DNA from 4 places in the Rhizobium sp. WYCCWR 11146 genome. Region 4 is predicted to be linked to each of the others. Evidence: predicted binding sites of a transcription regulator. Region 4 holds the regulator's gene; each other region holds the start of a gene.
What was found. The regulator LexA, encoded in region 4, represses DNA repair genes until DNA is damaged. The targets are predictions, from matches to a motif close to TGTTCNNNNTGTGTTCNG.
Positions count from the first base shown of each region.

Region 1: a site for LexA is predicted at 3,132-3,149, ahead of HX899_RS14145 (helicase-related protein). Genes of this name have one in related genera too.
Region 2: a site for LexA is predicted at 1,001-1,018, ahead of uvrA (excinuclease ABC subunit UvrA). Genes of this name have one in related genera too.
Region 3: a site for LexA is predicted at 2,291-2,308, ahead of HX899_RS11395 (putative DNA modification/repair radical SAM protein). Genes of this name have one in related genera too.

Region 1 covers NZ_JACCEY010000019.1:193,336-199,298, reverse strand. Annotated here, with positions in the region: gene HX899_RS14145 (helicase-related protein) at 1-2,969, opposite strand, end outside; gene HX899_RS14140 (DUF3309 family protein) at 3,793-3,948, shown strand; gene HX899_RS14135 (YMGG-like glycine zipper-containing protein) at 3,976-4,233, shown strand; gene HX899_RS14130 (beta-ketoacyl-ACP reductase) at 4,835-5,560, opposite strand; gene HX899_RS14125 (acetyl-CoA C-acetyltransferase) at 5,632-5,963, opposite strand, start outside.
Region 2 covers NZ_JACCEY010000037.1:282,642-288,604, reverse strand. Annotated here, with positions in the region: gene HX899_RS29015 (single-stranded DNA-binding protein) at 348-857, opposite strand; gene uvrA (excinuclease ABC subunit UvrA) at 1,141-4,062, shown strand; gene HX899_RS29005 (GNAT family N-acetyltransferase) at 4,059-4,520, shown strand; gene HX899_RS29000 (DUF72 domain-containing protein) at 4,545-5,351, shown strand; gene HX899_RS28995 (magnesium and cobalt transport protein CorA) at 5,454-5,963, shown strand, end outside.
Region 3 covers NZ_JACCEY010000016.1:298,123-304,085, forward strand. Annotated here, with positions in the region: gene HX899_RS11380 (dicarboxylate/amino acid:cation symporter) at 1-424, shown strand, start outside; gene HX899_RS11385 (glycosyltransferase family 4 protein) at 498-1,556, opposite strand; gene greA (transcription elongation factor GreA) at 1,584-2,060, opposite strand; gene HX899_RS11395 (putative DNA modification/repair radical SAM protein) at 2,314-3,546, shown strand; gene HX899_RS11400 (UdgX family uracil-DNA binding protein) at 3,546-5,000, shown strand; gene carB (carbamoyl-phosphate synthase large subunit) at 5,078-5,963, opposite strand, start outside.
Region 4 covers NZ_JACCEY010000037.1:138,021-143,983, forward strand. Annotated here, with positions in the region: gene gltA (citrate synthase) at 1-269, opposite strand, end outside; gene HX899_RS28305 (ComEC/Rec2 family competence protein) at 560-2,992, shown strand; gene lexA (transcriptional repressor LexA) at 2,973-3,692, opposite strand; gene HX899_RS28315 (VOC family protein) at 3,890-4,783, shown strand; gene kdsA (3-deoxy-8-phosphooctulonate synthase) at 4,780-5,625, shown strand; gene eno (phosphopyruvate hydratase) at 5,775-5,963, shown strand, end outside.

The DNA.
Region 1 (5,963 bases), on a different contig from region 4:
TCCTTGCCACGGTTCTGGCGATTGTTGTCGCGGCCGTCGCCATTGCGATTGCCCTCGCCGCCTTCACCGCCGCCCGGCCGGCGATTGCGGTCGCCGCGCTCCTGGTTCTGACCGCGCTGCTCGCCCTGGCCGCCACGGCGTTCGCCATGCCCGCCGCGCGCCTGGCGCTGATTGTCGTTGCGACCGCCAAGACGCCACAGAAGAACCGGCTTCGGTTCCGTCGGCTCGCCGGCTTCCCCAGGAGCAGATCCTGCTTCCTCGGAAGCCGATACCGCTTCCGCAGGAGCGGATGTCTCGATCGGTTCGGCCGGAGCGGGAGTTTCGACCGCTTCCGTCACCGGCGCGTCGGCGACCGCCGAAGCCGCCTCGGTTGCGGATGGCTCGGCAGCAGTCTCTTCCGCAGCGCCATCGGCATCGTCGTGATCGGCCTTCTCGGCTGTCTCTTCCGCAGGCGTTTGTGCGCTGGCGGCAGGCACCGAGGCCACATCCTGCGCTGCAAGATGTAGTGATGCCTCTTCCGCCTTCACGGCATCGGCGCGATAGCCGAGACCCTTGAGGATTTCTTCCATGTCCTCGAGCGTCGCACCGAGGATCGACAGCATCGCCGTCGTCGTCGTGAAGCGGCGGCCATCATAGGCGCCCTCCGGACGGTTGTTTTGGCCGGGCTTCCATTGCAGCAGCGGACGGATGATATCGGCCAGCCGTTCCAGGATGTCGATGCGTACGGCTCGCTTGCCGAGGAAACGGAAGCCGGCGAGCTTGTAGAACATCCGCTCGAAGGTCGGATCCGTGACGACGGAGGTGCGGCCGGCGGCAAGCACCGGAATGAGATCACCGTAGCCGGGCTTGTCGAGACCGTCGTTCTTCAGCGCCCAGAGCAGCGTGATGAGCTCGGCCGGCGCCGGCTTCAGAAGTGCGGGAACGAAGATATGATAGGCGCCGAAACGCACGCCGTAGCGGCGCATGGAGGCACGGGCCTCCTGGTCCAGCGACTTCACCTCTTCGGTCACGTCGCGGCGGAAGAGCACCCCGAGATTCTCGACGAGCTGGAAGGCAAGCCCTTTGGCAAGGCCCTGCAGATCCTCGGCGCGCGACAGATCATCGAGCGGCTTCAGCACCGTGCTGATATGATGATTGACGAAGCGCTCGATGCGGGCGGCGACGTGATCGCGGGCATTGCCCGTCAGTTGTTCGTCGGCCAGCAGGATCACGCGCGGACGCATGATGTGATCGCTGCCCGAAAGCCGCGCCACCGGGTCGCCCAGCCAACGGATCAACCCATCCGAACCGATCACCAGATCGCTGTTGCCGGCGGCATGCATCCGGGCCGCGCGGGCTTCGAACTCGAGCCCGAGCGCCTTCTGCGACGCAGCCTGAACCGCCTTGGCATCCGGTCCGTCCGTTCCCGCCACCGGCGTGAAACGGAACCCGCTCAATTGCCCTACATGATGTCCTTCAACGAAGACATCGCCATTCACACTGATTTCAGCTTCCAGCATCGCATTCTCTCTCAGGCGCTTCATGAGCACAGATGTCCTGCGATCAACAAAGCGTTTCGTCAACCTTTCATGTAACGCGTCGGACAATCGATCTTCGATTTCCCGCGTCTTTTCCTGCCAGTGTGTCGGATCGGCAAGCCAACCGGGCCGATTCGAAACGTAGGTCCAGGTCCTTATCTGCGCGATTCGCGCCGAAAGCGTGTCAATTTCCCCATCTGTTCGATCGGAGCGATGAACCTGCTCCGCAAGAAACTGCTCATTCACCGTGCCATAGCGGACAAGATCGGAAAAGAGGGTCGAGATAAGATCGGCATGTTGTGCTGGGGTGATACGCCGATAATCGGGAAGCGCGCAAGCCTCCCAGAGTTTTTCGACGCGCGCCGGCCTGTCGGCAAGATCGATGACCTCGGGATAGCGCGAAAGCTGTTCCAGCGCCTGCTGGTCGACCGCAGGCAATGCCCGCGTCAGCCCCGGCACGCGCGGTCCCACCTCAAGGCTGGCGCGCAGCGATGCGATTGAGGAGAAGTCCATCTCCGTCGTCCGCCACTGCAAAACCTTGACGTTGTCGAATTCGTGCCCCTCGATGCGCTGCACCAGTTCGTCGTCGAAGGGCGAGACTTGCCCGGTGACGCCGAAGGTCCCGTCCCGCACATGCCGTCCGGCGCGCCCGGCGACCTGGCCGAGTTCGCCCGGATTGAGATTGCGGAACTGGTAACCGTCGAATTTCCGGTCCTGGGCAAAGGCGACGTGATCGACATCGAGGTTGAGGCCCATGCCGATCGCATCGGTCGCCACCAGATATTCGACGTCGCCCGCCTGATAGAGCGCCACCTGCGCATTGCGGGTGCGCGGGCTGAGCGCGCCGAGCACCACCGCCGCGCCACCGCGCTGCCGGCGGATGAGCTCGGCGATGGCATAGACCTCGTCGGCAGAGAAGGCGACGATGGCCGAGCGCTGCGGCAGCCGTGTGATCTTCTTCTGCCCGGCGTAGAAAAGATGCGAAAGCCGTGGCCGCTCGACGATAGTGATGCCGGGCAGGAGCTGCTGCAGGATCGGCCGCATCGTTGCCGCGCCGAGCAGCAGCGTTTCCTCGCGGCCGCGAAGATGCAGGATGCGGTCGGTGAAGATATGGCCGCGTTCGAGATCGCCGGCGAGCTGCACCTCGTCGATCGCGACGAAGGCGGCCTTGGTCTCGCGCGGCATCGCTTCGACAGTGCAGACGGAAAAACGCGCATTGGGCGGCGAAATCTTTTCCTCGCCGGTGACCAGCGCCACATTCTGCGCGCCGACCTTCTCTACCACCCGCGTATAGACCTCGCGCGCCAGAAGCCGAAGTGGCAGGCCGATCACGCCCGTCCCGTGCGCAACCATGCGCTCGATGGCATAATGGGTCTTGCCGGTATTGGTCGGCCCGAGCACCGCGGTCACACCGCGCCCGCTCAGAATCATCGGCTGCGAAATCAGAGTCATGAGTCCATGCAAATGAGGCGGGTGGCCCCAGGAAAATCTCGGCTCCTCGATGGAAGCTGGACAACACATGGACAGCTGCCGTCGCAAACGCAAGGGCAGATTTCAAAATGCATCGGGGATTACGACCTTTGCGAGTCCCGTGGAACGCCCGAATTTCCGATTCGGAACAGCGCAAGAACGAATCAGCGACGAATCGATGACTCCCGCTGATTCAGCTTTTGTTCACGGCTAAGTATTGATTTTGAATCACTTTTTCCCACTAGATGCTGAATCGCGAGACTCTCACCTGTTCATATTTTCGCTATCGCGACTCCGCAATTCCCGCCCGATCTTGGATAGGCGAAAATCCGCCCGAAATTAACCTCTCGACCAAAGCCGGAACGAATCGGAGACGAATCGCTGACTCCGCCGTTTTCGCCTTTCGTTCACGCCCACATCTTGTGGCGCTATCAGGTCCAGGTCCTAGATGCGCATGGGCGGCAGATCCTTCGCCCCGCCCTCGTCAGATCGGCATTAATCTTTCGGAAACCGGATTCAGACGGCGTTAAGTCGCAGCGTTAACTCAGGGGCGGCCGCTCTCGGCTCGCCGATCAAAAACGGAACGAATCGCTGACGAATCGGCGACATCGCGATTTTCCCGCTTTGTTCACCGCAACATATTGTATTTAAATGTCTTTTTAACCATAGCGGCAATTTTCGGAAATGACGGAAATTAAACCGTGAATCAGGCTTCGTCACATTTCCAGAGCTTAACCGGGAACAAAAATCGCCAATACGTGTTTCCAGTCCATCCAAATTGCGGATGAAATGAAGGAAACACACCATGCTTGGCACGATACTACTTGTTATCCTCATTCTGCTCTTGATTGGAGCCTTGCCGAATTGGGGTTATAGCCGTGGCTGGGGCTATGGACCTTCTGGCGGTTTGGGGCTAGTTCTCGTGATTATCATTATCCTTGTACTAATGGGCCGCGTCTAAAGGCCAACTAACCTGGGGAGTTACGACATGATGAAGAAGATTGTTCTTATTGGTGCGCTCGTGGGCGCACTCGCATCTTGCACAGCGACCGAGCAAGGCACGGCGATCGGCGCCGGCACTGGCGCTGTTATCGGCGGTGTCGTCACCAACAGCTGGGGTGGCGCCGCCGTCGGCGCCGTTGCCGGCGGTCTGACTGGCGCTCTGATCGGCCAGTCGGTCGAACGCCGCGGCTACTGCGTCTATCGCGACCGCTACGGTCGCCGCTATGAGGCTCGTTGCCGCTGATCGGCACAAGCATATCGGACTCCCAACGGGCGCTTCGGCGCCCGTTTTCTTTGCCGGTCGTATCCGTCAACGAGACGTTGACAATCGGTTGCGAAAGTCAAATCTAGCGCCGCCCAACGGGCAGGCACATATTTCCTTCAGAGCATGATGCCGAAAAGTGTGAGCGGTTTTCGGACGACATCATGCTCTGACTGTAAATGTAGAACAGGATGATTTTAGGCCGACCCGGCCTAAGATCATCCTGTTTTGGAGCGCAACGGACAGGCAGAGCCTCCCGACGCACCGGAAAGGAAACGCTTCCATGATTCAGATTTTGCTGAATTCCCTCGTCGCCGTTCTCATCGCGTCGGCTTTCCTGACAACCGCAATATCAGCCCTCAGCGCCAATGATCTTTCACTGCGCAAAGTGCCGGCCAGAGTTCGGCCACAGCGACGTCCGAACACAGACCGCCGCTCTTGATCTTCTCGAAACAGCGCGACTGCTCCGGCCACAAAATCGCAACCGGCATCACGAGACGCCCATAAACAGCGATGGCGCGATCCTGCCGGACGCGCCATCGCTTTGAATCTAATTCCTAATGTCGACGTGAAGACAGAAAGCCTAGGCGAAGAACTGTCCGCCATTGGCCGTCAGCGTCGAACCGGTGATGAAGCCGGCATCGTCGGAGACGAGGAAGGTGACGCAGCGCGCGATCTCTTCCGGTTCGCCGAGCCGGCCGACGGGGATCTGCGGAATGATACGTTCGTTCAGCACCTTCTCCGGCACGGCAAGCACCATTTCCGTTCCGATGTAACCGGGGCAAATGGCGTTGACGGTGATGTTCTTGTTCGCCCCCTCCTGAGCCAGCGCCTTGGTAAAACCGAGATCGCCCGCCTTGGCCGCCGAATAATTCACTTGGCCCATCTGGCCCTTTTGGCCGTTGATCGACGAGATATTGACGATACGGCCGAAGCTGCGGTCACGCATGCCGGTCCAGACCTGATGCGTCATGTTGAACAGGCCGGTGAGGTTGGTATTGATCACCTCGTGCCATTGCTGCTGCGTCATCTTGTGGAACATCGCGTCGCGGGTGATGCCAGCATTGTTGACGAGGATTTCGACCGGGCCGATCTCGCTTTCGACCCTGGCAATTCCCTCGCCGCAGGCGAGGTAATCCGAAACATCCCATTTGAACACCGGAACGCCGGTAACATCGTGGAAGGCTTTGGCCTTCTCGTCGTTGCCGGCATAGCTGGCGGCGACCCTGTATCCGGCATTTCTCAGTGCCATGGATATTGCCGCGCCGATGCCGCGTGTACCCCCGGTGACCAAAGCCACTCTGCTCATGTTCCGCTCCCCTTTTGTTTTTCGCCCCGCCGCTTGGCGGGATCTTCAATCAAATATGGATCGTATGCTATTTAAAGCGCTTCAAAGCACATGGCCACACCCATGCCACCGCCGATGCAAAGCGTGGCAAGACCCTTCTTGGCGCCGCGGCGCTTCATTTCGAACAGCAGCGTGTTGAGAACGCGCGCACCGGAGGCGCCGATCGGATGGCCGATCGCGATCGCTCCGCCATTGACGTTGACGATCGACGGATCCCACCCGAGATCCTTGGTGACGGCGCAGGCTTGCGCCGCGAAGGCCTCATTGGCTTCGACGAGATCGAGATCGTTGACCGACCAGCCGGCCTTCTCGAGCGCCTTGCGCGAAGCCGGGATCGGTCCGGTGCCCATGATCTGCGGATCGA
Region 2 (5,963 bases), 140 kb from region 4:
GATTATTCGAATACGATCTCTGGTTGGCTAACCAGCGATAGGAACCACAACGTTTTCTTCTTTTCGTTGAAAACCTTGCAGCAGACAGCTAGTGCCTCGGCTACGGTCCGAACACTACATTTACCGATACGCCAAGAAACGCGAGCCACACTGAAGCTTTGCATTTCGATAGCCGCTCGGAAGCGCCGCAGGAAATCGGCGCTCGACCTGATAGGCGCGACACCGCACTGCAGCGGCAGATGATTGACGTCATTCGGTCTGAATTCTGCCACGAGATCAAAGAAAAAGAGCATGACGCCGTCAAAGCATCATGCTCTCAGGTCTTTCAAGCCACGAAACGCGGTTGATCAGAACGGGATGTCGTCGTCGAGATCCCGCGAGAAGTTGCCGCCGCCACCACCGCCGCGGCTCGGCGATGAGGAGGGAGCCGGGGCGCCGTAATCGTCGCCATAATCGTTGCCGCCACCGGCACTGCCACGGCCGCCGCTCGCGCCGCCGCCTTCACCGCGGCCGTCGAGCATCGTCAGCGTCGAACCGAAACCCTGCAGCACCACTTCCGTGCTGTAGCGGTCCTGGCCCTGCTGGTCCTGCCACTTGCGGGTCTGCAGCTGGCCTTCGATATAGAGCTTGGCGCCCTTCTTCACATATTGTTCGACGACCTTGCAGAGGCCCTCGTTGAAGACGACAACAGTGTGCCATTCAGTCTTCTCGCGGCGCTCGCCGGAATTGCGATCGCGCCAGGTCTCCGAGGTCGCGATACGAAGATTGGCGATCGGCCGGCCATCCTGAGTGCGGCGGATTTCGGGATCTGCACCGACGTTTCCAATCAGAATTACCTTATTCACACTACCAGCCATGCTTCTCACCCTGCCTGCCGCCCTGCCCGGCGGCGTTTAATCGATCGGCGCACCTTAAACCATCACGGACCGCCGATGCGCATGGGCGGCATTTAATCCACATGTTTATCCATCAGAAAGCCGCATGCATCCATCAGGAATTTTGTTCTTTATTTGTTCTAGTTTATCCGTATGATCCTGTCAACAGAATCGAAAACCTTCAGCCCTTGTGGATATTCAGCCTCGACTCGCCCGTCGGCATCACTAAATAAGGGCTGTTATCCAGAAAACCAAAGCAGAGACGATGAGCGAACTGAAGACGATCTCCATCCGCGGCGCGCGCGAGCATAATCTCAAGAGCATCGATCTCGATCTGCCGCGTAACAAGCTGATCGTCATGACCGGGCTGTCGGGTTCGGGCAAATCCTCGCTCGCCTTCGACACGATCTATGCCGAGGGCCAGCGGCGCTATGTCGAGAGCCTGTCGGCCTATGCCCGGCAGTTCCTCGAAATGATGCAGAAGCCCGATGTCGACCAGATCGACGGGCTGTCGCCGGCAATCTCGATCGAGCAGAAGACCACCTCGCGCAATCCGCGCTCGACGGTCGGCACCGTCACCGAGATCTACGACTACATGCGCCTGCTCTTTGCCCGCGTCGGCGTTCCCTATTCGCCGGCGACCGGCCTGCCGATCGAAAGCCAGACCGTCAGCCAGATGGTCGACCGCATCCTCGATTTCGGCGAGGGCACCCGTCTTTATATCCTTGCGCCGCTCGTGCGCGGGCGCAAGGGCGAATACAAGAAGGAACTGGCGGAGCTCATGAAGAAGGGCTTCCAGCGCGTCAAGGTCGACGGGCAGTTCTACGAGATCGCCGAGGCGCCGGTGCTCGACAAGAAATATAAGCACGACATCGACGTGGTGGTCGACCGCATCGTCGTGCGCTCGGATGTCTCGGCGCGGCTGGCCGACAGTCTGGAGACCTGCCTGAAGCTCGCCGACGGGCTGGCGGTCGCCGAATTCGCCGACAAGCCGCTGCCGCCGGAAGAGACGTCGGCCGGCGGCTCGGCCAACAAGTCGCTGAACGAGACGCATGAACGCGTGCTGTTTTCGGAGAAGTTCGCCTGCCCGGTCTCCGGCTTCACCATTCCCGAAATCGAACCCAGGCTGTTCTCCTTCAACAATCCCTTCGGCGCCTGCCCGACCTGTGACGGCCTCGGCGCTCAGCAGAAGATCGATCCGGATCTGATCGTGCCCGAGCCCGAGCGGACGCTGCGCGACGGGGCGATCGCGCCCTGGGCGAAGTCGACCTCGCCCTATTACAACCAGACGCTGGAAGCGCTCGGCAAACATTACGGCTTCAAGCTCGGCACGCGCTGGAACGATCTTTCCGACGAGGCCAAGGACGTCATCCTCAACGGCACCAACGACAAGATCGAATTCCACTACGCCGACGGCGCCCGCTCCTATACGACGCAGAAGAATTTCGAAGGCATCATCACCAATCTCGAGCGGCGGTGGAAGGAGACCGATTCCGCCTGGGCGCGCGAAGACATCGAGCGCTTCATGTCGGCTGCCCCCTGCCCTTCCTGCAATGGCTTCCGCCTGAAGCCGGAGGCCTTGGCGGTGAAGATCGACACGCTGCATATCGGCGAAGTGACTGGTATGTCGATCCGCATCGCCCGCGACTGGTTCGAGACGCTGCCGGCAAGCTTCAATGCCAAGCAGAACGAGATCGCCGTGCGCATCCTCAAGGAAATCCGCGACCGGCTGCGTTTCCTCAACGATGTCGGCCTGGAATATCTCAGCCTGTCGCGCAATTCCGGCACCTTGTCGGGCGGCGAAAGCCAGCGCATCCGGCTTGCCTCGCAGATCGGCTCGGGGCTGACCGGCGTGCTCTACGTGCTCGATGAGCCGTCGATCGGCCTGCATCAGCGCGACAATGCCCGGCTGCTCGACACGCTGAAGCACCTGCGCGACATCGGCAACACCGTCATCGTCGTCGAACATGACGAGGATGCGATCATGACGGCCGACGACGTCGTCGATATCGGCCCGGCGGCCGGCATTCACGGCGGCCAGGTCATCGCCCATGGTACGCCGCAGGACATCATGGACAATCCGAACTCGCTGACCGGCAAATATCTCTCCGGCGAACTCGGCGTTCCCGTTCCCGACGAGCGCCGCAAGTCGAAGAAGGGCCGCGAGATCAAGGTGGTCGGCGCGCGCGGCAACAATCTGAAGAACGTCACTGCGTCGATCCCGCTCGGGGTGTTCACGGCGGTGACCGGCGTTTCCGGCGGCGGCAAATCCACCTTCCTGATCGAGACGCTCTATAAATCGGCCGCGCGCCGCGTCATGGGCGCGCGTGAAAACCCGGCCGATCACGACCGCATCGACGGCTTCGAGCATATCGACAAGGTGATCGATATCGACCAATCGCCAATCGGCCGTACGCCGCGCTCGAACCCGGCAACCTATACCGGCGCCTTCACGCCGATCCGCGACTGGTTCGCCGGCCTGCCGGAGGCCAAGGCCCGCGGCTACCAGCCGGGCCGTTTCTCCTTCAACGTCAAGGGCGGGCGCTGCGAGGCCTGCCAGGGCGACGGCGTCATCAAGATCGAGATGCACTTCCTGCCCGATGTCTACGTCACCTGCGACGTCTGCCACGGCAAGCGCTACAATCGCGAGACACTCAACGTCACCTTCAAACAGAGGTCGATCGCCGACGTGCTCGACATGACGGTGGAGGAAGGCGTCGATTTCTTCGCGGCGGTGCCTGCCGTGCGCGACAAGCTGCAAGCGCTGAAGGATGTCGGTCTCGGCTATATCAAGGTCGGCCAGCAGGCGAATACGCTCTCGGGCGGCGAGGCGCAGCGCGTCAAGCTTGCCAAGGAGCTGTCGAAACGCTCGACGGGGCGCACGCTCTACATTCTCGATGAACCCACGACCGGCCTGCATTTTCACGACGTCGCCAAGCTGCTCGAAATGCTGCACGAACTGGTCAACCAGGGCAATTCGGTGGTGGTGATCGAGCACAACCTCGAAGTCATCAAGACCGCCGACTGGGTGCTTGATTTCGGTCCTGAAGGCGGCGATGGCGGCGGCGAGATCGTCGCGACCGGCACGCCGGAAGCGATCGTCAAGGAGAAGCGGTCCTATACCGGACACTTCCTGAAGGAATTGCTGGAACGGCGGCCGGTGAAGAAGGCGGTTGCGGCGGAATGACAATGAGGCCAGCGTCGCCCGATGATCTGGAAACGATCGCGACGCTGACAACAGCCGCCTACCGGCCCTATAGCGAGCTCTTCGGCGCTCCGCCGATGCCGGTGACGGAGGATTATGCGCCGCGGATCGAACGCGGCGAGGTCTGGCTCTGCGAGATCGGCGGGCAAACGGCCGGCCTGGTGGTCGTCGAGCAACATTCCGGTCACCTCATGCTGTTCAGCATCGCGGTCTCGCCGGCCTTTCAGGGTGCCGGGCATGGGCTGGCGATGCTGCGTTGGCTGGAAGGCAAGGCGCGGGAACGAGCCGTGCAGGAGATTCGGCTCTACACCAATGCGCGGATGGAGCGGAACATCGCGCTCTATAGCGCCTTCGGGTTTCGGGAAACGGGTCGCCGACCGAGCCCTTATCGGCCAGGATGGACGCTCGTCGACATGGTGAAAGAGATCAATGCGGCCTGAGCGGCTGCGAATGGGGAGGACGACATGACGAAATCCGGCACTATCCGCACCGGCATCGGCGGCTGGACCTTCGAGCCCTGGCGCGGGCATTTCTTTCCCGAGAGCCTGAAACAGAAGGACGAGCTGAATTATGCCAGCCGCCAGTTGAAGGTCATCGAGGTCAACGGCACCTATTACAGCACGCAGAAGCCTGCGGTCTTCGCCAAATGGGCGGCTGACGTGCCCGACGGTTTCATCTTTTCGCTGAAGGCGACACGTTTCGTCACCAATCGGCGGGTGCTTGCCGAAGCCGGTGAATCGATGGAGCGGTTCCTATCATCGGGCATCAGCGAACTCGGCGATCATCTCGGGCCGCTGCTGTGGCAGTTCGCACCGACGAAGAGGTTCGATTCGGATGATTTCGAAGCCTTCCTGAAGCTGCTGCCGGCAAAACAGGATGGGTTGGCGCTCCGCCACGTGGTCGAGGTGCGGCACGATTCCTTCAAGGTGCCGGAGTTCGTGGCGCTGCTTTCGAAATACGGCGTGGCTCCGGTCTGCGCTGAACATTTCGAATATCCGATGATCGCCGACGTGACGGCCGATTTCGTCTATGCGCGGCTGCAGAAGGGCTCGGACGATATTCCGACCTGCTACCCGGAAAAGGACCTGAGGGCCTGGGCAAACCGGCTGGAGACATGGGCCGAGGGCAAGGTTCCTGATGACCTGCCGCTGATCGATGGAGATCGCAAGGTAAAGACCGAGCCGCGCGACGTCTTCGCCTTCATGATCCATGAGGGCAAGGTCAATGCGCCGCACGGGGCGATCGCCCTGCAGCAGGCGCTGGCGAAATAGGCCGGGCTGGATAGTCACAAAAGGATCGCAACATTGTGGGTATCACATCGTCGGTCACGCACTCCATGAGGGCATCATGATCGTGGTAACCTGGGAGCCCGCATGAGCGTTGCCGCATCCTATCTCTATCGCAACGGACGGCGGGTCGAGGCCATAGCTTTCGAGGCGGCCTCCATTCCGGCGACGGACAACGAATTCATCTGGATCGGGCTGCACAAGCCTAGCCGGGACGAGCTCCTGCTGCTGCAAGGCCGTTTTGGCCTTCACGAACTCTCGATCGCCGATGCGCTCAGCTCTTTGCAGATGCCGAAGCTCAGCGTTTATGACGACCAGTTGTTCGTCATCGCAAAGACGGCACAGCTCGAGGGGGACCATATCACCTACGGGGAAACCGCAATTTTCGTCGGCAAGCGCTATATCATCACCGTCCGCAATGGGTCGGAGCGCGGGCACGGAGAGCTGCGCGGCCGGCTAGAGACATCGCCGCAGACGCTCTGCCATGGCACCGACTACATTCTGCATGCCATTCTCGATTTCATTATCGACGGCTATCTTCCCATCGTGCGCACAATCGAGGATTCCGTTCTCGAGATGGAACGAAAAATGCTCGAT
Region 3 (5,963 bases), on a different contig from region 4:
CCTCGTCATCCCCACGGGCTATTCCTTCAATCTCGACGGCACCAACATCTACATGACGCTGGCTGCCTTGTTCATTGCTCAGGCAACCGGCATCCATCTCTCCTGGGGTGATCAGATCCTGTTGCTGCTAGTGGCGATGCTGAGCTCGAAGGGTGCCGCAGGCATCACCGGCGCCGGCTTCATCACGCTTGCCGCGACGCTCTCCGTCGTGCCCTCCGTACCGGTCGCCGGCATGGCGCTCATCCTCGGCATCGACCGATTCATGTCGGAATGCCGGGCGCTGACCAACCTCGTCGGCAATGCGGTTGCGACGATCGTCGTGGCACGTTGGGAAAACGAGCTGGATACGGTGCAGCTCGCCGCCGCACTGGGCGGCCAGACCGGGGAGAGTGCTCCCGCTGCCGGGCTGCAGCCGGCTGAATAACTGACCGAACTGTCCGCAGTCCTAAAATTCTTTCAACGGCCCGTCATCCAGCGGGCCGTTTCTCTTTTCTGCCTCAGCTGCGATTGTCGCCGAAAAGGCTGTTGTAAATGGCGCCGATCGCGCTCGCTTCTTTCTCCAGCGCGAAATTCGCCCTGACATGCCGCAGCGCATTCTCGCCATGCGCGATCGCCAGCGCGGGATCTGCGATATAGGGCGCGATTGCCCGCGTCAGCGCCTCGACATCGCCGGCGGCGACGACCGAGCCCGTCTCGCCCGTGACGATGAGCTCGGCATAGGCGCCGGCGTCCGATGCCACCACCGCAGTGCGCGAGGCCATGGCTTCGAGCGGCGTCAGGCCGAAACCCTCGTTGCGGGAAGGGGCGACGTAAAGCGTCAGGCGGCGATACCAGACCTTGATGTCAGGCACTTCGCCGAGGAAGAGGATACGGTCGCTGAGCCCGGCGGCCGCGACATCCGCCTTGAGTTTGTCGCCAAATGCCGTGTGTTCGGTCGTCACCCGGCCGGAGACGACCGCCGTCCAGTCGGGGTGCTGCGGCAGCAGTTCGATCATCGCCTGGACGAAAAGATCGGTGCCCTTCTGATGGCGCACGCGGCCGAAGCAGCCGATGAGATGGCGGCCCGGCAGGCTGGTGGCGGCGATGCCGTCCTCCGCCGTTTCCGGCGGATGGAACAGAGCAAGGTCGACGCCGTGCTGGATGACCGTGTGCGGCACCTCGAGGAACGAGCCGGATCGATCGCTAGTCGCGATGACGGCGTCCATGCGACGGATCAGCCATTTCGTATAGGCGGTGTGCCGGCGTTGCGCGGCCGAGGTGAAGAGAAGCTTCAGCGGCATGCGCAACAGATGGCGCAGCAGGATGCCGACCGCCATCTCGTTGTTGCGGCGAGCGTGCCAGACGCGCTGGCGCCGGCGCGCCGGCGGGCGCCAGAGGCCGAGGAGCTGCCGCCCCTTAAGTTTCGGCAGGTCCTCCGGCAGGCCGGGCCCGAGTGTCGCGATCTTGATGCCGAGCCGGATCTGGCATGGGATGAGCTGGACGATAGTCGATGTGACGCCGGAGAGCCGGCGCTTGAAATTGGGCGCAATGATCTCGACGTCACGGATATCGGGCAAGGGAGGGGTCTCGCGGCTGGCGGGCGATCAGCCCCAGGAAACCTGGAGGATTTCGTAGGCCTTGGAGCCGCCCGGCGCATTGACCTCGATGGAATCTCCGACTTCCTTGCCGATCAGAGCACGGGCGATCGGCGAGGAGATGGAGATGCGGCCGGCCTTGACGTCGGCTTCCTGGTCGCCGACGATCTGGTAGGTCTTTTCTTCATCGGTGTCCTCGTCGATGAGTTTCACCTTGGCGCCGAACTTGATCTTGTCGCCCGACATCTTGGTGAGGTCGATGACCTCGGCGCGCGCTGTCAGGTCTTCCAGCTCGCTGATGCGGCCTTCGTTGTGACTCTGGGCTTCCTTGGCGGCGTGGTATTCGGCGTTTTCGGAAAGGTCGCCATGGGCACGGGCTTCGGCGATCGCCTCGATGATTCGAGGGCGCTCCTCCTGCTGACGCCAGCGCAGCTCTTCCTGCAGCTTGACGAAACCGCCCGGTGTCATCGGTACCTTTTCAACCATTTTTCTGTCCTTCAATCCTCGTATCCGCACAATTAGCGGCGAACACAAAAGAAAACAGGTCCCGAAGGGGAGCTTCGGAACCGTGCCACAATCTTAGTCGGACGCTTATAGCAGATCGCCAAGGCCGATTTCCAGAAAATTCGCATAAAAGAAACGCGGCCCGCCCCGATATCAGGTGGTGCGACTTGAAAATGGGCAGAAATCGGATCGTCCCGATTGACTCTGCATGCCGGAACATATAGTGAACATACTAATGAAGAAGTCGCTAACAGAACGCTTGGCCATCCTTTCCGATGCCGCGAAATATGATGCTTCCTGTGCTTCCAGTGGAACGGTGAAGCGTGATTCTCGGGCTAGTGGCGGGCTCGGTTCGACCGAGGGATCCGGTATCTGTCATGCCTATGCTCCGGACGGGCGGTGCATTTCGCTTCTGAAAATACTGCTGACCAATTTCTGCATCTACGACTGCGCCTATTGCGTCAATCGCTCGTCGAGCAATGTCGAACGGGCGCGCTTCACGCCCGAAGAGGTCATCTGGCTGACGCTGGAATTCTACCGCCGCAACTATATCGAAGGCCTGTTCCTTTCCTCCGGCATCATTCGTTCGTCCGATTACACGATGGAAGAGATGGTCCGCATCGTCCGCGAACTGCGTGTGACCCATAATTTCCGCGGCTATATCCATCTGAAATCGATCCCCGAGGCGTCGCCGCGTCTGATCGAGGAGGCGGGGCTTCATGCCGACAGGCTGTCGCTCAATATCGAGTTGCCGACGGATAACGGCATCACCCGCTTTGCGCCGGAAAAGAAGCCTGCCAATATCCGGCGATCGATGGGGGATCTGCGGCTGAAGATTGAGGCCGCCGGCGAACCGACGCTGCAGACGAAGAAGCGTCAGCGTTTCGTGCCGGCCGGCCAGAGCACACAGATGATCGTCGGCGCCGATGGCGCGAACGATGCGACCATCCTTGCGACCAGCGGCCGGCTTTACAGCAGCTACGGGCTGAAGCGCGTCTATTATTCCGCCTTCAGCCCGATTCCGGACTCGTCGAAAAACCTGCCGCTGATCAAGCCGCCGCTGATGCGCGAGCACCGGCTCTATCAGGCCGACTGGCTCTATCGATTCTACGGTTTCGGCATCGACGAGATCACCGCAAACCAGGCGGGCGGCATGCTCGATCTCAGCCTCGACCCCAAGCTTGCCTGGGCGCTCGCCAATCGGGCCGAATTTCCCGTCGATATTAACAAGGCCGAGCGTGAGCGGTTGCTGCGCGTGCCCGGTCTCGGCACCAAGACCGTCAAAGCGATCGTTTCGGCGCGGCGTTTTCGCCGGTTGCGGCTCGATGATCTCCAGCGGCTCGGCATTTCGATCAAGAAGGTTCAGTCTTTCATCTCGGCGGAAGGCTGGTCGCCGCGCCGATTGATCGAGCGCCCCGACCTTCGCGCCATGTTCGAACCGCAACCCGAACAATTGTCGTTGTTGTGATGCGCCGGGTCGTGCTTGCAGGACGCGGGGAGCTTGCCGAATGGCGTGACGCCGCGCGCGCTTTCGCGGTCGCCGGCATCCTGCCGGAAGAGATCGATTGGCGCGAAAAAAGCGAGGAGGCGGACCTTGCGTTTCAATGCGACGCCATGCCGCCGGCGCCTATCATGGCACGCAAGCCGATGACGGTGCCGCCCGCCTTCATCGATCTCGCGGAGACAGTTCTCTGCCATTCCGACGCGGCGCGTTTTTCCCTGCTTTACCGTCTGCTCTGGCGGCTGCAACTGGACCGCCAACTGCTTGAAGTGGCTTCCGACGAGGACGTCGCCCGTGCCGGGCTGATGGCGAAAAACGTTCGGCGCGACGCGCACAAGATGACGGCCTTCGTTCGCTTCAAGGAGGTTGGTGCGGTGTCGGTGGGCCGTCGAAAATTCCTCGCCTGGTTCGAGCCGGATCACCATATCGTCAGGCGCACAGCGCCCTTCTTTCAACGGCGCTTCACCGACATGGACTGGCTGATCGCGACGCCCAAGGGATCGGCCGCCTGGGACGGCGAGCGGCTGACGATGAGCGACGCGCCGTGCGAAAAACCCAATCTCACCGATGCTACCGACGAACTTTGGCGCACCTACTACGCCAGCATTTTCAATCCGGCGCGGTTGAAGCTGAAGGCGATGCAGGCGGAGATGCCGAAAAAATACTGGAAGAACCTGCCGGAAGCCGATCTCATCCCTGGGCTGATCGCATCGGCGGAGAGCCAGGTGCGGGCCATGGCTGCACGGGAGGCGACCCAGTCGCTGCCCTTTCACGATCGCCTGCAGGAAGCCGCGCGCAGCATTCCGGCCGAGCCCGAAGCGCCGGCGGGCACGCTGGAAGCACTGCGCGCGGAAGCTGCCGCCTGCACCCGCTGTCCGCTTCATGCGAAGGCCACGCAAACCGTATTCGGGGAGGGGCCACGCGATGCCGAGGTGATGTTCGTTGGCGAGCAGCCGGGCGACCAGGAGGATATTGCCGGGCGCCCCTTCGTCGGTCCGGCCGGCAGGCTGCTGGATCAGGTGATCACTGAAGCGGGCATTGATCGCTCAACGCTTTACGTCACCAATGCCGTCAAGCATTTCAAATATGAGCCGCGCGGCAAGCGTCGCATCCATCAGAAGCCCAATATGGGCGAGGTGAAGCATTGCCGCTGGTGGCTCAATCTGGAGATGGCACTGATCAAGCCGAAGCTCATCGTTGCGATGGGGGCGACGGCGCTCGCGGCGCTGACCGATACGAAACAGCGGCTTCAGGATGTCAGGGGGAAAGCGATCGCGATCGATGAGGAGCGAACGCTCTTCGTGACGGTGCATCCATCCTATCTGCTGCGTATTCCCGATGAGCGGCTGAGAGCGGAGGAACTGGCACGATTTCGCGAAGATATGCTGATGGTTCAGCGCCTTATGGTGGCCGCTGCATAAACTGATTCAGAAGCCTCCGGTGGTGCCCCAATGCCAAGGCTGGCGCCATCGCTCATCGAGCGATGGCGTTCCGTATCTCAGGCGAAATAGCTCTGCAGCGGCCGCACTTCCAGATTGCCGGCCTTCAGCGCCTTGATTGCCTGGGCGGCGGCTTCGGCGCCTGCCATCGTCGTGTAATAGGGCACCTTCTGCATCAGCGTCGCACGGCGCAGCGACTTGGAGTCGGAGATCGCCTTGTTGCCATCGGTGGTGTTGATGACGAGCTGGACCTGGCGGTTGCGGATCGCGTCCTCGATGTGCGGACGGCCTTCCAGCACCTTGTTGATCTTGGTGGCGGTGATACCGTTTTCGGCGAGGAAGCGGGCGGTGCCGCCGGTCGCCAGCACTTTGAAGCCCTGTTCGACGAGGATGCTGATCGCCGGCAGCACGCGCGGCTTGTCGGCGTCGCGGACGGAGACGAAGACCGTGCCGTCACGCGGCAGCTCGACGCCGGCGCCGAGTTGCGACTTGGCGAAGGCCAGTGCAAAATCGGTATCGAGGCCGATGACTTCACCGGTCGAGCGCATTTCCGGGCCGAGCAGCGTGTCGACGCCGGGGAAACGGGCGAAGGGGAAGACGGCTTCCTTGACAGCGATGTGCTTCAGCTTGCGCGGATCGGGCTTTTCGCCGTAGGCGGCGAAGGTCGCATCGAGTTTTTCGCCGGCCATGACGCGGGCGGCGATCTTGGCGATCGGCGCGCCGATGGTCTTGGCGACGAAGGGCACGGTTCGCGAGGCGCGCGGATTGACTTCGAGAACGTAGACGGTGCCGTCCTTGATGGCGAACTGGACGTTCATCAGGCCGCCGACATTGAGGGCCTTGGCCATCGCCTTGGCCTGGCGCTCCAGCTCGTCGAGCATCTCGTTGGAGAGCGTGCGCGGCGGCAGCGAGCAGGCGCTATCGCCGGAATGGATGCCGGCTTCC
Region 4 (5,963 bases):
AGGAGGTAGCAGACTTCGAGGAAGTCGCCGTGCTCGGCGAGCTGCTCGATCGGATAGCCGCGATGCAACAGGACACCTTCGTCGCCGTCGATGTAGGTGATTTTCGATTCACAGGATGCGGTCGAGGTAAAACCCGGATCGTAGGTGAAGGAAGCCGTGTTCTTGTAGAGGGCACCGATATCGATGACGCTCGGGCCGATCGTGCCGCTTTTGACAGCAAGGTCGACAGACTTGTCACCGATTTTTATTGTAGCGCTTTGATCCGTCATGCTGATCCTCCGAAATGGCGGTGGCGCCATAAAAGCGCCATAGGGGTTAAGCGTCCTCACCGATAGCTATATGATCGCGAAGCTAATGCCAAGTTACCGTGATGGCATTTTGTGCATTGCGGTATCACCTTTTAGGCACTGCAGCGATGAGCCGCACGCATATCGGAAGCCGATGATTCGACTGGTCTTTTGGCGCTCGCGATTTTCCCTCATATTTCAATCGATTATTCTTGCCGGATTTGATTGGAGGTTGCATTCTGGCCGCCTTCGCAGCCGGGCTTGGGCGGTTCATGCAGGAGTTGACGACAGTCGAATTGCGGCCGGAAGCAGGCGAAGACCTTGCCGGCGCCTCCAATTTTTCACCACCTGTCGTGGTGACGCGACCGACACGGACGCAGTCGACGACACCATTGCGCCACCGGCTGCCGGCCGCAGCCTCGCAATTGCTGCGTGCCGGCATGCGCATGCTGGGCGAGGAGGTGGACCATGGCCGCCTGCTTCTGTTCTCGCCGGTCTTCCTCGGCGCCGGGTCAGCCGTCTGGTTTCTCGCGGCATCGGATTTTCCGCTCGTTGCATCGCTGCTCTGCCTGTCGGCGCTGACCGTGGCGGTTCTCATCGCCAGCCGCAGCCGGGCGGCAGTGCGGGCAACGCTGCTGGCGCTCTCGCTCGTGGTCTGCGGCATGGTCACGGCGCAGTTCGAGAGCCGGCGGGCTTCGACCGTGATCCTCGATTCATCAGTGACGACGACGGTGACCGGCCGTGTCGAGCGGCGCGAAGGCGATGGTCGCGGGCGGTGGCGCTATATTCTTGCCGTCACCGGCACTAAGGCACCGGAGCTGAAGCGGCGGCCGGAACGCATAACCGCCATCGTCCGCGGCGCGGACGCGGCCTTCGAGATCGGCGATATCATCACCGGCAGGGCGCGACTGACGCCGCCGGCAGGTCCAGCACTTCCCGAACTCAACGACTTCTCCTTCGGTGCCTATTTCGATGGCATCGGCGCCAACGGCTTCTTCTACGGTGCACCGACGAAGGTCGATGCGCAGGCTGGTCCCCAGGCTGCCAGATCGACGGCGGAAACGCTGCTCGAAGGGCTCTACCGGCTGCGCAGCGGCATTGGTGACCGCATAAGGTCGATCCTGCCCGGCGACACTGGCGCTTTCGCCGCTGCTCTCGTGACGGACGAGCGGCGTGCCATCTCGAATGAAACGACGGAGGCGCTGCGCCAGTCCGGTCTGGCTCATATCATCGCCATCTCCGGTCTCAACATGGCGCTATCGGCCGGCATCTTTTTCGTCGGCTTCCGGATGCTGCTCAGCCTCTTTCCCGGCATCGCTGAGGCCTACCCGACGAAGAAGATCGCTGCCGCCGGCGCGCTCATCGCCGTCACCGCCTATTTCCTGATCTCGGGCTTTGCGGTCTCTGCAGAACGCGCTTTCATCATGATGGCCATCATGTTGATTGCCGTCTTCTTCGACCGGCCGTCGATCAGCCTGCGCAATGTCGCTCTCTCCGCGCTCGTCATCATCGTCATTTCGCCGTCCGAGGTTTTGGGTCCGAGCTTCCAGATGTCTTTTGCGGCGACATTGGCGCTGGTCTCGGGCTATCAGCTGTGGAAGGACCGGCGCGTCCGCGAAAACGCCTTCCTGAAGCTGCCGATCATCAGGCCCTTCGTTACAGTTGCAGGCTTCTTCGGCGGCGTCTTCCTGACCTCGCTGATCGGCGGTTTTTCCACCGCGCTGTTTTCGATCGAGCATTTTCATCGCCTGACCGCCTACGGCCTGCCGGCGAACCTCGCGACGATGCCGATCATCTCCTTCATCGTCATGCCGGCCGGCTTGCTGGCGATGCTGCTAATGCCTTTCGGTCTGGATGTTTGGGCCTGGAAGGTCGTCGGATTCGGCCTCGATCTGGTGATCGCGGTCGCAAAGACGGTGTCCGGCTGGGATGGCAATATCGACGTCGGCCGCATGCCCGCCTGGTATTTCGCGATAGCCGTGGCAGGCTTTCTGCTGCTGACGCTGCTCCGTACCCGGTTGCGCCATGCCGGCACATCGATCATCGCGGTCGCAACACTCATCCTGTTGCTTCTACCGGTTCCCCGGCCGCCGGATCTGGTGATTTCGGAGGATGGCAGTCTCGTCGCGGTGGTCGAGGCGGCAGCAATGGCTTCCAACCGTGAAAGACCGCCGGATTTCATCTTCGACCAGTGGCAGAGAGCGCTAGTCCTGCCGAAGCATGACCCGCCGAAGATGCTGGATGGTCCTGCTATCCCGCCTGAGGGAGAAGACCGCCGCGTCAGGCTTTCCCGCGATCAGCAGAACGAAGCAAGGACCGCGATGCGGGCGGCCGCAGCGGGCGGTGACGCAAACCGCTTTTCCTGCGTCAAGAAGGCCTGGTGCACATCAAGGCTCGGCAATGGTCAGGTGGTAACCGTCATCGACAATGCCGCCTATCTCGGCCCGGCATGTGACGCGGCCGATATCGTCGTGACATCGGTCCGCCTTCGCTTCAACAATTGCCGCTCAGGTGCGACGCTCTTCACCGGTGAGACGCTGCGCAGGACGGGTTCCATCGAGTTGCGCTTCACGGACACCGGCCTGGAGGTCGCAACCGCATTCGATGCATTGTCGCGGCCATGGATGCGCCATCGCGCCTATGACTGGCGCAGCAACAGTTTTACCGAATCGGGCCTGGCCAATGTCAGTGATAGCGGCGAATGAGACCGACGAGTTTGCCCTGAACCTTGACGCGGTCCGGCCCGAAAATCCGGGTCTCGTAAGCCGGGTTGGCGGCCTCCAGCGCGATCGAGGCGCCCTTGCGGCGGAAGCGCTTGAGCGTCGCTTCTTCGTCGTCGACGAGAGCAACGACGATGTCGCCAGGACTTGCGGTGCTGCCATTGCGGATGATCACGGTGTCGCCGTCGAAGATGCCGGCGTCGATCATCGAATCGCCCTTGACCTCGAGCGCATAATGTTCACCGGAGCCGAGCATGTCCGCCGGAACGACGATGTCGTGGGTATTGTTCTGGATCGCCGAGATCGGCACGCCGGCAGCGATTCGGCCCATGACCGGCACGGAGACCGAGTTGCCGTTGTCGGCGACGGGTTTTGCGGGAGCGGGGGCGGCGACCGGCTGAGGTTTGCCGAGGCTGCCCTCGATGACGCTCGGCGAAAAGCCGCGCCGGGGCTGGATGCTGGGGCTGTAGGCCTCCGGAAGCTTGATGACCTCGAGCGCACGGGCGCGGTTCGGTAGGCGGCGAATGAAGCCACGCTCCTCCAGCGCCGTAATCAGCCGGTGAATCCCGGACTTGGAAGCGAGATCCAGGGCATCCTTCATTTCGTCGAAAGATGGCGGAACGCCGGATTCCTTCATGCGCTCATGAATGAAAAGGAGAAGCTCCTGTTGTTTGCGCGTGAGCATCGACGTTGTGACCTCGTGATTGAAACAAATCCAGAACATACACTATATGTTCCATATGTGTTCCGCAAGTAGCTAAATTTCCGTAAAACTTGGCGCCAACTCGTTGAGATTTTTATTTTCATTCGCCGGATTGGCACACAAGTCTTGCCTTGGGCGGCACTCTCACACATCTCTGCCGTGTTAGGAGAGGGGATATCATGAACGAGCACTCCGCCAAACCGCACCCGCTGGATCATGTCGTGCTGCCGGTCGTCAATATCGATCTGGCGCGCGAGAGGCTCGGCAAGCTCGGCTTCACCGTTGCCGCCGATGCGCGCCATCCCTTCGGAACGGAGAATGCCTGCGTCTTCTTTGCCGACAAGACTTATCTGGAGCCGCTCGGGATTGCGAGCGTCGAGGAGAGCGAGGCATCAGCGCGGCAAGGCAATGTCTTCACCGCCCGCAACCAGGCCTTCCGCTTCCGCTGCGGCGAGGAGGGGCTTTCGGGGCTGGCTTTCGGCAGCAAGGATGCCGGCATCGATCATCAGAATTTCGTCGGCAACGGATCGAGCGCCGGCGAGATGCTGCAGTTCACCCGGCCGATGACGATGCCGGACGGTTCCGAGACGATTGCCGGCTTCAAGCTGGCTTTCGCCGGCGACCTGCGCGCGCCTGATCTCCTGCTCTTCACCGTCGAGCGCGTCACGCTGCCGGCTGACCGCGCCGCGCTGGAGACGCATGCCAATGGCGTCACCGGCCTAATCGAGATCGCGCTTTGCACGCCGGAGCCGGCCGCCTTCGCTGCCTTCGTCAGCCTTGCCGTGGCGCAATCGGCAGTCGAGAAGACCGGGTTCGGCGTCAATATCGCAGCATCGAATGCGAAAATCAGCCTGATGACGCCGGAAGGGCTGGAGGCCTATTTCGACATCGCCGGCTCATCCGCAGATCGCGGCCTGCGCGGCCGGGCAATCCTCTTCACTGTCGCCGATCTTGCCGTGACAGAAGCGCATTTGGCTGCTAACGGGGTGACATACACGCGCAAGAACAATCGCATTCTGGTGAAGCCCGCGCCCGGGCAGGGCACGCTCTTCGCCTTCGAGGAAACACGATGAGCACTGATACGAATTCCGAAGTCAGGATCGGCGAAGGCCAAGGCCAGGTCACTTTTTCCAATACCGGCCGCCTGTCGCTGATTGCCGGTCCCTGCCAGATGGAGAGCCGCGACCACGCCTTCATGGTTGCCGGCACGCTGAAAGAGCTTTGCGGAAAGCTCGGCATCGGCCTCGTCTACAAGAGCTCCTTCGACAAGGCGAACCGGACCTCGCTGTCGGCTGAACGCGGTATCGGGATCGAGAAGGGCATGGAGGTCTTTGCCGACCTCAAGAAGGAATTCGGCTTTCCCGTCCTGACCGATGTTCATACCGCCGAGCAATGCGAGGAGGTGGCAAAGATCGTCGACGTCCTGCAGATCCCGGCCTTCCTCTGCCGCCAGACCGACCTTCTTATCGCCGCCGCCAAGACCGGCCGCGTCGTCAATGTCAAGAAGGGCCAGTTCCTCGCTCCCTGGGATATGAGGAACGTCCTGAAGAAGCTCAATGCCAGCGGCAATCCGAACGTGCTGCTGTGCGAGCGCGGCGCCTCATTCGGCTACAATACGCTGGTTTCCGACATGCGCTCGCTGCCGATCATGGCGGCGATGGGCGCGCCCGTTATCTTCGATGCGACCCATTCCGTGGCGCAGCCGGGCGGCCAGGGCGAATCCTCCGGCGGTCAGCGGGAATTCGTGGAAACCCTGGCGCGCGCCGCTGTGGCTGCCGGTATTGCTGGTGTCTTCGTCGAAACCCATCAGGACCCCGACAATGCCCCTTCCGACGGCCCGAACATGGTCTATCTCAAGGACATGCCGCGGCTTCTCGAAAAGCTGCTTGCCTTCGATGCGGTCGCCAAGGCCTAAGGTTCAGCTTGACGTTCAACAGTCTGACATGATCGTGCTATAGGCCACATCCGAACGCTGGTCCGAAGGCTATTGCAGCATTGTAATTTGCACGCCTTCGACTAAGACAGGTTTCGAACCATTTATCACCCACCGAGCAGGAAGAACCCATGACTGCAATCACCGATATCATCGCCCGCGAGATTCTCGATAGCCGTGGCAATCCCACCGTCGAAGTCGATGTCTATCTCGAAGATGGCAGCATGGGCCGCGCGGCCGTTCCCTCGGGCGCCTCGACGGGCGCGCATGAAGCGGTCGAACTGCGTGACGGCGGCAAGCGCTACCTCGGCAAGGGTGTC